DNA from 3 places in the Neorhizobium petrolearium genome. Region 3 is predicted to be linked to each of the others. Evidence: riboswitches for the same ligand, from Rfam matches in the RefSeq annotation. Region 3 holds a riboswitch; each other region holds the start of a gene.
The links. Region 3 has a riboswitch for thiamine pyrophosphate ahead of thiC (phosphomethylpyrimidine synthase ThiC). Riboswitches for the same ligand answer to the same signal wherever they lie in the genome.
Positions count from the first base shown of each region.

Region 1: another riboswitch for thiamine pyrophosphate. It lies ahead of thiM (hydroxyethylthiazole kinase); the one in region 3 lies ahead of thiC (phosphomethylpyrimidine synthase ThiC).
Region 2: another riboswitch for thiamine pyrophosphate. It lies ahead of thiB (thiamine ABC transporter substrate binding subunit); the one in region 3 lies ahead of thiC (phosphomethylpyrimidine synthase ThiC).

Region 1 is NZ_CP123001.1:18,150-22,902, forward strand. Features, by position in the region: gene thiD (bifunctional hydroxymethylpyrimidine kinase/phosphomethylpyrimidine kinase) at 1-331, opposite strand, end outside; gene thiE (thiamine phosphate synthase) at 328-963, opposite strand; gene thiM (hydroxyethylthiazole kinase) at 960-1,763, opposite strand; TPP riboswitch at 1,805-1,902, opposite strand; gene QEO92_RS26940 (heavy metal translocating P-type ATPase) at 2,016-4,256, shown strand; gene QEO92_RS26945 (hypothetical protein) at 4,329-4,508, shown strand; gene QEO92_RS26950 (hypothetical protein) at 4,519-4,731, shown strand.
Region 2 is NZ_CP123000.1:4,497,577-4,502,329, forward strand. Features, by position in the region: gene QEO92_RS21870 (ABC-F family ATP-binding cassette domain-containing protein) at 1-862, shown strand, start outside; gene QEO92_RS21875 (response regulator) at 1,021-1,476, shown strand; TPP riboswitch at 1,696-1,797, shown strand; gene thiB (thiamine ABC transporter substrate binding subunit) at 1,854-2,843, shown strand; gene thiP (thiamine/thiamine pyrophosphate ABC transporter permease ThiP) at 2,854-4,473, shown strand; gene QEO92_RS21890 (thiamine ABC transporter ATP-binding protein) at 4,466-4,753, shown strand, end outside.
Region 3 is NZ_CP123000.1:4,750,342-4,755,094, reverse strand. Features, by position in the region: gene QEO92_RS23035 (DUF1839 family protein) at 1-173, opposite strand, end outside; gene QEO92_RS23030 (amino acid--[acyl-carrier-protein] ligase) at 178-1,086, opposite strand; gene QEO92_RS23025 (acyl-CoA dehydrogenase family protein) at 1,141-2,322, opposite strand; gene QEO92_RS23020 (acyl carrier protein) at 2,322-2,573, opposite strand; TPP riboswitch at 2,754-2,885, shown strand; gene thiC (phosphomethylpyrimidine synthase ThiC) at 2,980-4,753, shown strand, end outside.

The DNA.
Region 1 (4,753 bases), on a different replicon from region 3:
TGGCGATCATTACCGGGTCGAGCACGATCGGCAGGCTATCGCGATAGGGCTTGAGCACATCCGCAACCGTTTCGGCAATCTCGGTATTGGCAATCATGCCGATCTTTACCGCATCCACCCGCACATCCGCGAAAATGGTGCGGATCTGCTCCGCGACGAACTCGGCAGGCACCGGATGCACACCCGTGACCCCTTGCGTGTTCTGCGCGGTCAGCGCCGTCAGCACGGCCATGCCATAGGTGCCGCGTGCCGAAAACGTCTTGAGGTCGGCCTGAATGCCGGCGCCGCCGGAGGGATCGGAACCGGCGATGGAAAGAATATTGCGGATCATGCGCGTGCCCTTTCGATTTCCTCGGCAATCCTGCGGGCGGCGGCTTTGGGGTCCGGCTGGCCGCAGATCGCGGAGACGACGGCGATGCCTCTCGCGCCGGCGGCAAGTGCTGGGCCAGCATGTTCCGCCTTGACGCCGCCTATCGCGACAGCCGGCACGGGTGCTGCTGCGACGATGCGGGCAAGTCCGTCGAAGCCGATCGGTTGCTTGTGGTCCGGCTTGGTGAGGGTTGCAAAGACCGGGCCGATGCCGACATAGTCCACGACGGAGGTATCGATGCGTTGCGCCAGTTCCTCGGTTTCGACCGAGAGACCGAGGATCATGTCCCGGCCAATGCGCTCGCGGGCGATAGCCGCGACCATGTCGCTTTGGCCGACATGCAGGCCTGCGGCACCGATTGCGATCGCCGCCTCGACATCGTCATTGACGATCAGTGGCACTCTGGCGCCGGCAAGCGCTGCCTTCAGGGCACGGCCGGTCTCGATGATCTGCGCCGTATCCGCGTGCTTGTCGCGGAGCTGCACGATCGTAGCGCCGCCCTCGACGGCAAGCCGGGCAGTCTCCACCATGCCGATTTCGCGGCAGAGATCGGGATCGAGGACGAGATAGACGGAAAGGTCGAAATTCTTCATGCGCTGACGATCCTGGCTTTGGTATCGAGCGTCTCGGGCGAAAGTGTTGCAAGGCGATCGAGAAAGAGGGGCAAGAAGGAGCCTGGTCCGGCGGCACTGATAGCCGCTTCCTCGCCAGCGACCGCGAACATGGCGAGTGCCGCCGCCGTCGCCTCGAACGGTCTTTCCGGGTTTGCCGCCGCAAAGGCGCCAACGAGGCAGGTGAGCGAGCAGCCAAGAGCGGTGATGCGGGGCATCAGCGCTGAACCGCCCATGATGCGAACCGAGTGCTGGCCGTCGGTGACGAAATCCACTTCGCCGGTAACCGCGACGATGGAGCCGCTCTGCCGGGCAAGCGTGATCGCCGAACCTTCCGCCGCCTCGGTTGGATCGCCGCTGTCAACGCCGTGGCCGCTCGACTGGCTGCCTGCCAGCGCAATGATCTCGGAGGCATTGCCTCGCACGATCGTGGGTTTCAGCTTCATGAGATCGGCGACGGCGGCGCGGCGGTAGGCGGTGGCGAAATGGGCGACCGGATCGAGCACCCAGGGTTTACCGGCTTCACCGGCGGCTTTCGCGGCCTCCTTCATGCCGGCCAGGAAATCCGGCGAAAGCGTGCCAATATTGATCGTCAGCGCAGACGCGATCCGAGCGAATTCGCCAGCCTCCTCTTTCGTATGCACCATGGCGGGCGAGGCGCCGGCAGCGAGCATCACATTCGCCGCGATATTCATCGCCACGAAATTGGTGATGTTCTGGACAAGCGGATTTTTCGCGCGCATCGCAGTCAGCAATCGGCCGGGGGTCTGTGTGGTCTGCATTCTCGCCTCGTTCGGCGGGGCAGACGCATGGGTTCTTCTGTCCGAAGAACCGAACGACTCCCTCCGCCAGCATGATCTGGTTCAGGTTCAAAGGGTACTTCTCAGCCCGGCTTTACGCCGGACGCCCCTGTCAGGAACAAGGCTTACCGCAGATCGGCCTGCGACTGCCAGCGAATTTTTATAAAAAAATGCCCTTGAAGCTCTAGTGGCTGGAGGTTGTAAGGAAGTGCTCGATCCCGAAAGGAAAGAGAAATGGCAGCGACAAATCAGGCTCGATACAAGGTTGGCGGCATGGATTGCGCAAGTTGTGCGACCAAGATCGACACGGCAGTGCGCCGCATGCCAGGCGTCGAGGATGTTTCCGTCTCCGTTGCCGCGGGTACGATGACGGTGAGCCATGACGAAACAAGCGATCTGGGCGCGATCGAGAAAAAGGTGACCGGGCTCGGTTATTCGCTGCGGGCACTCGGCAGGAAGACGCCGGCCGAAGCGGAGCATCATGACCACGATCACACCGGCGATCACGAGAATTGCGGGCACCACCATGATCATGATGGCGGGCATGATCATTCCGGCCACCGCGCAAAAGAGATCGAAGGCCTCCATGGCCATGACCACGGGCCGCTGGAAGGGCCGTGGTGGAAAAGCGCGAAGGGCCGGCTGACCATCCTTGCTGGTGTGGCGCTCGCTTTCGCCTATGGGCTCGGCCATTTGATGCCGGCCTATGGCCCCTATATCTTTACGGCTGCGATGCTGATCGGCCTCGTGCCGATCGCCCGCCGCGCCGTTATGGCAGCCCTTGCCGGCACGCCGTTTTCCATTGAGACCCTGATGACCATCGCTGCCGTCGGCGCCGTTGTCATCGATGCCTCGGAAGAGGCTGCCGCCGTCGTTTTCCTCTTCCTCGTGGGCGAACTTCTGGAAGGTGTGGCGGCAGGTCGGGCGCGTCAGAGCATCCGCGGCCTGACGGCTCTGGTCCCGAAGAATGCGCTGCTGGAAGTGAATGGGCAGACCCGTGAGGTGCCGGCCGAGAACCTGGCGGTTGGTTCCATCATACTCGTGCGGCCGGGTGACCGGATTTCGGCGGACGGCGTCATCGTGGCCGGGACAAGCGCGATCAACGAGGCTCCGGTGACCGGTGAAAGCACCCCGGTTGTGAAAGGCATCGACGAGAGGGTCTTTGCCGGCACCATCAATGGCGATGCGGCGTTGCGCGTGCGGGTGACGGCTGCCGCGGAGGACAACACGATCGCCCGCATTGTCCGGATGGTCGAGGAGGCGCAGGAGAAGAAGGCGCCGACCGAGCGTTTCATCGACCGTTTTTCACGCTACTACACGCCCGGCGTCGTGGTGGTTGCCGCTCTGGTTGCCATCCTGCCGCCGCTTGTGGCCGGTGCCGCCTGGGGGGTGTGGATCTACAAGGGCCTGGCGATCCTGCTGATCGGCTGCCCCTGTGCGCTGGTCATCTCGACGCCGGCTGCGATCGCTGCTTCGCTTTCCTCCGGTGCCCGTCGCGGCTTGCTTATGAAGGGCGGCGCCGTTCTGGAAACGCTCGGCAAGCTGACGGCCGTGGCGCTCGACAAGACCGGAACGCTGACCGCCGGCAAGCCGCAGGTGACGGACGTGATCGCCTTCGGCCGCAACGCCGGAGACGTGCTGCGTTACGCCGCGGCGCTTGAAACCGGCTCGAGCCACCCGCTGGCCGTCGCGATCCTCGCCAAGGCGGCGGAGGATGAAGTGGATATTCCGGCTGCGACGGATGCCAGATCCCTGAATGGCAAGGGCGTCGCCGCCACGGTCGAAGGCCAGGAAGTCTTTCTGTGTTCGCCAAAGGCGGCGGCCGAACGGGTATCGCTGCCGATGGCCCATTCCCGGCGGATCGCCAGCCTCAACGACGAAGGCAAGACTGTGTCCGTGCTGATCGTCGGTGGCGTCCTGGCCGGCGCGATCGCCATGCGCGACCAGCCACGCCCCGACGCCATGGCGGGACTGAAAGCACTCTCTGACGCCGGCGTGAAAACCGTAATGCTGACGGGCGACAATGCCCGCACGGCGTCTGCAATCGGCAAGGAACTCAACGTCGAGGTGCGAGCCGAGCTGATGCCGGAAGACAAGAGCCGCATTGTCGGCGAACTGAAGCGTGAGGGTTTCGTGGTCGGCAAGGTCGGTGACGGCATCAACGATGCACCGGCGCTTGCTGCTGCGGATGTGGGGATTGCGATCGGCGGCGGCACGGATGTCGCGCTTGAGACTGCCGATGCGGCCGCGCTGCATGGGCGGGTCCTGGACATCGCCGACATGATCGAGCTCTCGAAGCGGACGATGCGCAACATCTACCAGAACATCACCATTGCGCTCGGCCTGAAGGCGGTGTTCCTGGTGACCACGATCCTCGGCGTCACCGGGCTCTGGCCCGCAATCCTTGCCGATACCGGCGCGACCGTGCTGGTCACCCTTAATGCGCTTCGTCTGCTGCGGATCAAAGCTGTCTGACATTGACTGAGGAACATCGGTACATGCCGAGGGTTATGGTCTGGGAAACCGAAGACCATGAGGAGGCCCGAGATGAGCAGCAGACTTCCCCCTACACCCTCCGATAACCTGAGCCACAAGGGGCCTGGCGAACAGGCCCATGCAGAGACCAGGCGCGGCACGATCAAAGCCGCCAATGACCCCGGCAAGCAGGGTCAGCAGGGCAATACGAAGATCAACACGACCCATCACGGCTATCAGCAAGACCGATAGGAGTTGTTCCATGTCCACATCGCAGAAGACCCCGGCGAGCATCCGCCAAGGCGGGCCTGATGCTTCGCATAAAAATGCCAAAGCGCCGGTGAGGGCTGAGAAACCATCGGCGGATGACGACCGGCAATTCCGGAGCCGGGTTTCCGGCGGTGGCGGGGAACGCGACAGCCACCATACCCACGACGCGGAAAAGAAGGGCGGCGGCACCCGTCCGGCCCATTGATATGCAACATTGGATGGACACC
Region 2 (4,753 bases), 250 kb from region 3:
GACGACATTGCTCAAGATGCTGACCGGGCAGCTCGCACCAGATAGCGGTACCGTCAAGCTCGGCACCAATCTTGAGATCGCAACGCTCGACCAGAAGCGCGAGAACCTGAATCCGGAGGAGACGCTCTCCCACTACCTGACAGACGGCCGCGGGGAGACGTTGCTGGTCAATGGCGAGCAGCGGCATGTCGCAGGCTACATGAAGGACTTCCTGTTCCAGCCGGAACAGATCAGGACACCGATCAAGAGCCTTTCCGGTGGTGAACGTGCCCGCCTGATGCTCGCCCGCATCATGGCGAAGCCCTCGAACCTCTTGATTCTCGACGAACCCACCAACGACCTCGACATCGAAACGCTGGATCTGCTGCAGGAAATTGTCGCCGGCTACAACGGCACGGTGATCCTCGTCAGCCACGATCGCGATTTCCTGGACCGCACCGTGACCTCGACGATCGCCCCGGCCAATCCGGAGGCGCCGGACGGACGCTGGATCGAATATGCCGGCGGCTATACGGACATGCTGGCCCAACGGAGAGGCGCGATCGAGGAGAAGCGCAAGACAGAGCGAACGGAACGGCAGAAGACAGAGGCCGCCGCGCCGGTGGCTGAAGCCTCCAAGGCCAAGGGAAAGCTCTCCTATAAGCAAAAATTCGCACTCGAAAACCTGCCGAAGGAAATTGCCAAGGCGGAGGAAGAAATTGCAGTCCGCGAGAAGAAGATGGCGGACCCGAACCTCTTTTCCAAAGACCCTGCCGCCTTCCACAAGCTTGCGGCGGAAATGGAAAGCCTGCGCGAAAGACTGACGAAAATGGAAGAAGAATGGCTCGAGCTCGAGATGCTGCGGGAAGAGCTGGAGAGCTGAACTAACGAATTATTAACTCTAATAACCGTTTCGGCAGGGGCGTCTGTCGCAAAACGGAACAATCCACCATCCTGCTCGTTCTGCCTGCGTTCATGGTCGAGGCGCCGGTCGTCGCCCTCGATCCGAATTAAGGACCGGAAACCGTGCGGGGACGTCCAATGCTGACAAATGTAACGCGTCGTCGGCCACCCAGTGAGGTGACGAGTCAACGGGTGCTGATCGTGGAGGATGAGTTCCTGATCGCTCTCGATATCGCCGAAACTGTCGAAAATATGGGACTGAAGGTGGCGGGCTTTGCCAATGCCCGAAAACATGCCCTGGAACTGGCGCCGCGCGCCGATATCGCGATCGTGGACGTCAATCTGACCGATGGAAGGACCGGTCCCGAGATTGGACGGCGGCTTGCCGAACGATATGGCGTGACGGTCATCTTCATGACCGCGACCCCTGATGATCTCGAAGATGGCGTGGAAGGTTCTCTCGGTGTTCTCACGAAGCCCGTCATGCCGGAAGTCATGGAAAGGACGATCGATTATGCCATTGCCAACCGGCTTCACGGCATGGCAGCCGTTCCGCGCGAACTCAAGGTGTTCCGCCGGAACCCGCACCACTAGAGAAAAACCCTGGCTGCGATGTCGGTTTTACATTCTCTTACTCATCCTTGGGGCGAACGCGCCCATGTGCGTTGGATGGGGACAAAGAGGAAAAAACATGTACGGCTGCAGCTTCCGGGATCCGGACGGCCACGTCTGGGAAATCATGTAGATGGATATGAGCGCTGCCTGATCGCGGCGCAGCCTCTTGCCAGCCGATCCCACCGCCGCTACACCTGATTCGCTCTAACGGGGTGCCACGCCAGTGTGGCTGAGAGGCTTTGCCAACCCGCGGAACCTGATCCGGTTAAGACCGGCGGAGGGATTAGACGGCTTCCCATCAGCGCCTATTCCCACAATCAAAAGAGGAGGCGCTGATGCGCAAGATCGTTCTTTCGATGTTCGCGGCCGCAGCCGCCCTTTCCTTTTCACTGTCCGCTCAGGCGCAGGAAAAGACACTGACTGTCTATACGTATGAAAGCTTCGTCTCCGACTGGGGGCCCGGCCCGAAGGTCAAGGAAGCCTTCGAAAAGAGCTGCACCTGCAGGCTCAACTTCGTCGGCGTTGCCGATGGTGTGGCGCTCCTCACCCGCCTCAAGCTCGAAGGCGAGAAGACGGATGCCGATATCGCGCTCGGCCTGGACACCAACCTGATTTCGGAAGCCAAGGCAACCGGCCTTTTCGAACCGCACGGCCTCGATACATCCGCTGTCAGTGTGCCCGGAAATTATACCGACGATACTTTCATCCCCTATGACTACGGTCATTTTGCCGTCGTCTACGATACGCAGGTGATGAAGAATCCGCCCAAGAGCCTGAAGGAACTGGTGGAAGGCGACCCTTCGCAGAAAATCGCGATCGAAGATCCGCGCACCTCGACGCCGGGACTAGGCCTGCTGCTCTGGGTGAGGTCGGTCTACGGCGACAAGGCGCCGGAAGCCTGGGCGAAACTCAGGAAGCGTGTGCTGACAGTCACCCCCGGCTGGTCGGAAGCCTATGGTCTTCTCACAAAGGGCGAGGTGCCGATGGTCTTCTCCTACACCACTTCGCCCGCCTATCACATGGTTGAGGAAAAGACCGAACGCTACCAGGCCGCATCCTTCTCGGAAGGCCACTACATCCAGATCGAGGTGGCCGGCATGTTGACAAACGCGTCCGACAAGGATCTGGCCAAACAGTTCCTCAGGTTCATGGTCTCGCCAGCCTTTCAGGACATTATCCCCACCACCAACTGGATGATGCCGATTTCGAAGACATCCGAGCCGTTGCCGGACGCCTTCGACAAGCTCGTGCAGCCGAAAACGACCTTCCTGATGGGCTCGGACGAGGTGGCGAAGAACCGGCAGGCCTGGATCGACGAATGGCTGACCGCCATGAGCATGAACTAAGACCTCCGCCTTGCTGACCCGCGCCCAACGACGACGGGGGATTGCCTGGGGCCTGCTGAGCCTCCTTGGCATCACCCTCTTCGTCGGCATTGCTGTCACCGCGCTGCTTTCATGGGATGCTGGGGACACAGGAGCCCGGCTCTTCACGGCCTATACCTGGCGGATCCTGCGCTTCACCCTATGGCAGGCTGTGCTTTCGACACTGCTCTCCATCGCCTTTGCCATACCCGTTACGCTGGCGCTTGCGCGCCGCCCCCGTTTTCCAGGACGTGTCTGGATTATCCGGTTGATGGCGGTTCCCATGGGCCTGCCGGTGCTGATCGGCGCATTGGGTCTTATCGGCATCTGGGGCCGGCAAGGTGTGATCAACAGCCTGCTGTTGAAACTCGGCCTCGACCAGCCAGTCAGCATCTACGGACTTACCGGCATTCTGCTGGCCCATGTCTTCTTCAACCTGCCGCTCGCCGCCCGGCTGCTGCTCGCCGCGCTGGAGCGGCTTCCGGCGGAATACTGGCAGCTCGCCTCCAGCCTCGGCATGCGACCATTTTCGGTCTTTCGGTTCATCGAGTGGCCGGCTGTGCAACGCGTCATTCCCGGCATTGCCGGCCTGATCTTCATGCTCTGCGCCACCAGTTTCACGCTCGTGCTCGTGCTCGGCGGCGGACCTTCGGCAACGACGCTCGAAGTTGCGATCTATCAATCGCTGCGTTTCGATTTCGACCCGCCGCGCGCCGTCGTGCTCGCGCTCCTGCAGATCGGCGTTACCGCGCTGATCCTGATCGCCATGGCGCGGTTTCCCATACCGGACGATGCGGGCATGACAGCAGGTCAGGCGACCCGTCGTTTCGACGGTCGGACCGTGCCCGCGCGACTTTGGGATGCGTTCGCCATTTCGGTCGCCACCGCCTTTCTGGTTCTGCCGTTGGCATCGATTGTCTCTGCCGGGCTGAAGGCCAATCTCTGGAACCTTGCGACCAGCATCGCCTTCCTTCGCGCCGCATGGACGAGTTTTGCCATCGCACTTACCGCCGGCTTGCTCGCCGTCCTTACATCGCTGGCAATCATTGCCGCTCGAGGGTCTGTGGCCGATATGAAGCGACCTGGAAAAGTCGCCGGAGGATTCTCCGCCCTGCTTGGCGGCATGTCCTCCCTGGTACTCCTGGTCCCGCCTGTCGTGCTTGGGACCGGCTGGTTCCTCACACTGCGCCCCATCGGCGATGTGACCCGTTTTGCGCCGGCTTTGCTGGCCTTGATCAACATGCTGATGGCTTTGCCCTTCGTCATGCGCGTGCTCGCGCCGGCAATCGAGACCCACCGTCAGCAATCGGGCAGACTATCGGCAAGTCTCGGGATTTCCGGCTTGGCAAAGCTTCAACGAATCGACCTGCCCGTCCTGATAAGACCCCTTTTGACGGCCCTCTCCTTTGCGATGGCCCTGTCGCTCGGCGATCTCGGCGCGGTAGCACTATTCGGCTCCAACGATCTCACGACGCTTCCCTGGCTTGTCTACAGCCGGCTATCCAGCTATCGCACCAACGACGCTGACGGGCTGGCACTCCTCCTTGGCATCATCTGCCTGTTGCTGACCATGCTCGGCACGGTCGGCCAAAAGGAGGCGAGACATGACTGATGGCGTCGTGCTGGACAAGGTCGAACTCCGGCTTGGCACAAAGGACTTTCGTTTCAATTGTAGCCTGCCTGCCGGCGCTGTGACGGCAGTGACCGGCCCGTCGGGCTCCGGCAAATCGACTTTGCTGAACCTTGTGGCCGGCTTTGAAACGCCGGATCGGGGCCATGTACTGGTCGGCGGCGAGGACGTGACGCACGAGCATCCTTCCGGACGCCCGGTTTCGCTGATCTTCCAGGACAACAATCTTTTCACGCACCTCGATCTGTTCACCAATATCGGC
Region 3 (4,753 bases):
AAATCCTGGGTCAAAGTGAAGCCCAGCATGGCTTCCGGCGGAAGCTTCTGCGCCGAAAGCACCTCGATCCAGAGATCGACATAGCAATTGGTTTCCGGCCACACGCGTTCCGCCGAGTGGAGCACATGCGGCATGTAGCTGGCCGGATCGAGGCCGAGGAAGACCGATGTCATGGCATCAGCCCCACAGGACGGCGCGAACGCTTTCCGGCCACGCCTTCACGTCGAGGCCGTGGGTGTGGAAGAGCGCGAGCGCGATGCGCTCCAGGCCGAAGCCGACGCAGGCGGTGTGCGCCGTCGAGCCGTCTTCCAGGTAGAGGCCCCATTTCGTGCCGAACGCGTCCTGATGGTAGTTGAAGCTCATGCAGGCGGTCGGTTTGGCGGTCGAGGTGATCGGGATCAGCAGTTCGAACTTCAGGTTCTGATCGCGCTGGTTGTTTGCCAGCATCTTGCCGGCGCGGCCGAAGAACGGGTCGTTGGCGATGTCGATCGCAACGTCGAGGCCGACCGACTTCATCATCTCGACGCCGCGGTCCATCCAGCGCTGGCGGAAGTCCGTCACATGCTGTTCGGTCCCCATGCAGACATATTCGCGCATGCGGAAAAGCTGCTGGCGGGCCGGATCCTTGGAAGGTTCATGGCGGAAGCAATAGCTCTGCAGGTCGTAGAGGCCGCCGGATTTCGGCAGCTTGCCGCGGCGTGCGACCGTCGGGTAGAGCGGGTAGCAGGCGGCCGGCGTCAGTACGATATCGGTCGCCTCCTGGCCTTTGGTCCAGTCTTCGCCCACTTCCATGCATTTCAGGAGGCTCATGTGGTCGAGCTCGCTGCCGCAGAAGGAATGCACCGTGCCGGCAAGCTGCGGAAAGCTCTTCATATAGCCGCTGGTTTCGAAGAATTCGCGGTTCATGCCCGGCGGAAAGCGCATGGCCTCGGCGCCATCGGCGCCGCCCACGCTGTCGATCAGTCGCTCGAAAGCGGCGATGACGTCCTCGAACTGGCCGCTTCGGCCGTAAAGACCGTCGACGCCGGTCTCGATCAGAAGGCCTGCATCGAACAGGCGGTCGAGAAAGGAAACTTGCATGTCCATTGGCTTCACCTCAATCAATTCATTTGAAGGGCAATTCATTTGACGAAGTGGGCGTCAGCCGAGAAGGCTGGTGTCCGGTTTCTGCACGAGCAACATGGTCGACGTGTTGCCGAGGATGCGGTCGTTGGAGATCATCAACTGGGCGGAATGGGCATCGCGCAGGTGCCTGCCGAGGCTGTAGGGCGTGCCGTTCTTGTAGCCCATGATGCCGCAGATGATCATCGCCTGGTTGATGATCGTCAGGATCGTCTCGGAGGAGGCGAGCTTGACGTTGTTCATGGCGATCGAGAACGCCATGGAGGAAAGCTGGTCCGGATCCGCCCGGGCATCCTCGTAGGCCCTGAGGCCCGAGAGGATGTTGGCCTTCAGGAGCTGCAGCAGGTTCGAGGCCTCGGCCAGCCGCAACGCGCCGGGCGGCTGCGAGCCGCCCGCCTTGCGGGCGGCGGCGCGCACGAAGGCCTGGGCGCGAAGCACCGCATCGGCGGCGATACCGTACCAGACGGCGCTCCACAGCAGGTGGGAGCTTGCGAGCATGGACTGTGCGGCGATTTCGGCGAAAGTCTTCGGGAAGACCTGTGCCGCGGGCGCCTCGCCCTTGAAGATGAAACCATCCGAGCAGGTGCCGCGCATGCCGAGCGTATCCCAGTCGACGGTCTTTTCGAGCGTATACTGGCTCTTCCTGAAGACGGTCATCACCTGGTCGCCCGGAGCCGCGTCCGCACGGGCGCGGGAGGTGACCATGATCGCGTCGGCGTGCTCCCCGTAGGAAATCACCGTCGCATCCTTTTCGAGCCGGCAGGTGTCGCCGTCGATCTCGATGGCGCAGATGGAATTGCGCAGGTTCCCGCCGATGCCGGCCTCCGTCGTCGCCGAGGCGACGAGAAGCTGGCGAGCGCAAAGCTCGCGCATGAAATCCCTGTGCCATTCGCTCTCGGCACCGTGCTCGACAAGGCTCGAAACCTTGATCTGGTGCATGGCGAAGACCATGGCGCTCGCGGCACAGGCCTGTCCCAGAATGGAGCAGATCTCCGCGAGCTCCTGCGTCGTTGCACTCTCGCCGCCGAAGGCTGCGGGGATCTGGATGCCGAGCAGGCCTTCGGCCTTCATGGCATCGACGGCTTCCTTCGGGAAGCGGCCTTCGCGGTCGACGGAATCGGCGAAATCGGCGGCCACCCTCGCCACGCGATGGGCGCGTGCGCCGAGGCTCATATCGGTTGCGACAGCGGCAAGGCTCATCACGCGGCCTCTTTGGCTTTCAGGATGTGGGATACCGTCTGCTCGATCACCGAGATGCTGGCAAAGGACTTGCGGTTCAACAGGTTGTCCGGAAACTCGATGTCGAAGGCCTCTTCGAGGCCCAGCATGAGCTGCACGGATGCAAAGGAAGAAAGGCCCGCCGCATAAAGATCGGCGCCATCTTCCAGCTCGGTCATGGCGACCGGCAGATTGCCCAGTTTCGCCAGCAGTTCGCGAATGGTCTCGTTCATCTCGACGTCTCCCGATAATTGGAACTCAAGCGTTCATCGCTGGCGGGATGTTTAGGCCGGAAAGCATAAGATTCCGGTAAGAAACATGCTGAAAATCGGGCTGCGGGATTCGCTAAAATCCAATCGATCGGCATCTGTCCGAACTGGCTTGACAGGAGGGCTGCTCCGGTTTCTGATGTCCGGATTCACCAGGGGGGTCCCGGCAAGGGGCTGAGATACTGCTGGGCAATACGGCTTTGCCGATTGTGGCGCAGTGACCCGTTGAACCTGATCCAGTTCATACTGGCGTAGGGACGGTGCGGACGCTCACGGCTCAATGGCGGGATTCCCGCTCCGGCTCAAGGCGTTCTTCCATCATTCCAACACCGGACTGGGTCTCCAAACGTCAAACCTTGGAGCCTCAACCATGAATATCGCGACCACCAAGCTTACCCCGGTCGTCACCACCGGCCCGCTTCCCGCCTCGAAGAAGGTCCTGAAGCCCGGAGTCCTTCATCCCGACATCCGCGTGCCGATGCGCGAGATCGCGCTGCACCCGACCTCCGGCGAACCGCCGGTGACGGTCTATGACTCATCTGGTCCCTATACGGCCGAACCCGCGACGATCAGCATTGAATCCGGCCTGCCGCGTCTTCGCGAAAGCTGGATCAAGGCCCGCGGCGACGTGGAGACCTATGAGGGACGCATCGTCAAGCCGGAGGACAACGGCTTTGTCACCGGCGATCGCCTGACGCCGGAATTCCCGGTCCGCAATGCTCCGTTGAAGGCGAAAGCAGGCCTGGCCGTCACCCAGCTCGCCTATGCGCGGGCCGGGATCATAACACCGGAAATGGAGTTCATCGCCATCCGCGAAAATCTCGGACGGCAGGCTGCGAAAGAAGCACTTGCCCGCGATGGCGAAAGTTTTGGTGCGCACGTGCCAGACTTTGTGACACCGGAATTCGTGCGCCAGGAAGTCGCCGCAGGCCGGGCGATCATCCCCGCCAATATCAACCACCCGGAGACCGAACCGATGATCATCGGCCGGAACTTCCTGGTGAAGATCAACGCCAATATCGGCAATTCAGCCGTCACCTCGTCGATGGCGGAAGAGGTCGAAAAAATGGTCTGGGCGATCCGCTGGGGCGCCGACACGGTGATGGACCTCTCGACCGGCCGCAACATCCACAATATCCGCGAATGGATCATCCGCAATTCACCGGTCCCGATCGGCACCGTGCCGCTCTACCAGGCGCTCGAAAAGGTGAACGGCATTGCCGAGGATCTCACCTGGGAAGTTTTCCGCGACACGCTGATCGAGCAGGCCGAGCAGGGCGTCGACTATTTCACGATCCATGCCGGCGTCCGGCTTGCCTACATTCCGCTCACCGTCGACCGCGTCACCGGCATCGTCTCGCGCGGCGGTTCGATCATGGCCAAGTGGTGTCTGCATCACCACAAGGAGAGCTTTCTCTACGAGCACTTTGAAGAGATCTGCGACATCTGCCGCGCCTATGACGTCTCCTTCTCGCTCGGCGACGGGCTGCGCCCCGGCTCGATCGCCGACGCCAACGATGCGGCGCAGTTCGCGGAGCTGGAAACGCTCGGCGAATTGACGCAGATCGCCTGGGCGAAGGACTGCCAGGTGATGATTGAAGGCCCCGGCCATGTGCCGATGCACAAGATCAAGGAAAACATGGACAAGCAGCTGAAGGTCTGCGGCGAAGCGCCGTTCTATACGCTTGGCCCACTGACGACCGATATCGCGCCGGGCTATGACCACATCACGTCCGGCATTGGTGCGGCGATGATCGGCTGGTTCGGCACGGCCATGCTCTGCTACGTCACGCCGAAGGAACATCTCGGCCTGCCGGACCGCGACGACGTCAAGGTCGGCGTCGTCACCTACAAGATCGCCGCGCATGCGGCCGATCTTGCCAAAGGGCATCCCGCCGCTCGCATCCGCGACGATGCGCTGTCGCGCGCCCGGTTCGAGTTCCGCTGGGAGGACCAGTTCAACCTGTCGCTCGATCCGGAAACGGCGCGCAATTTCCATGACGAGACGCTGCCGAAGGAGGCACACAAGGTGGCGCATTTCTGCTCCATGTGCGGTCCGAAATTCTGCTCCATGCGGATTTCGCACGACATCCGTGCCGAAGCGCAGAAGGAGGGGCTGGAGGCGATGGCCGCGAAATACCGCG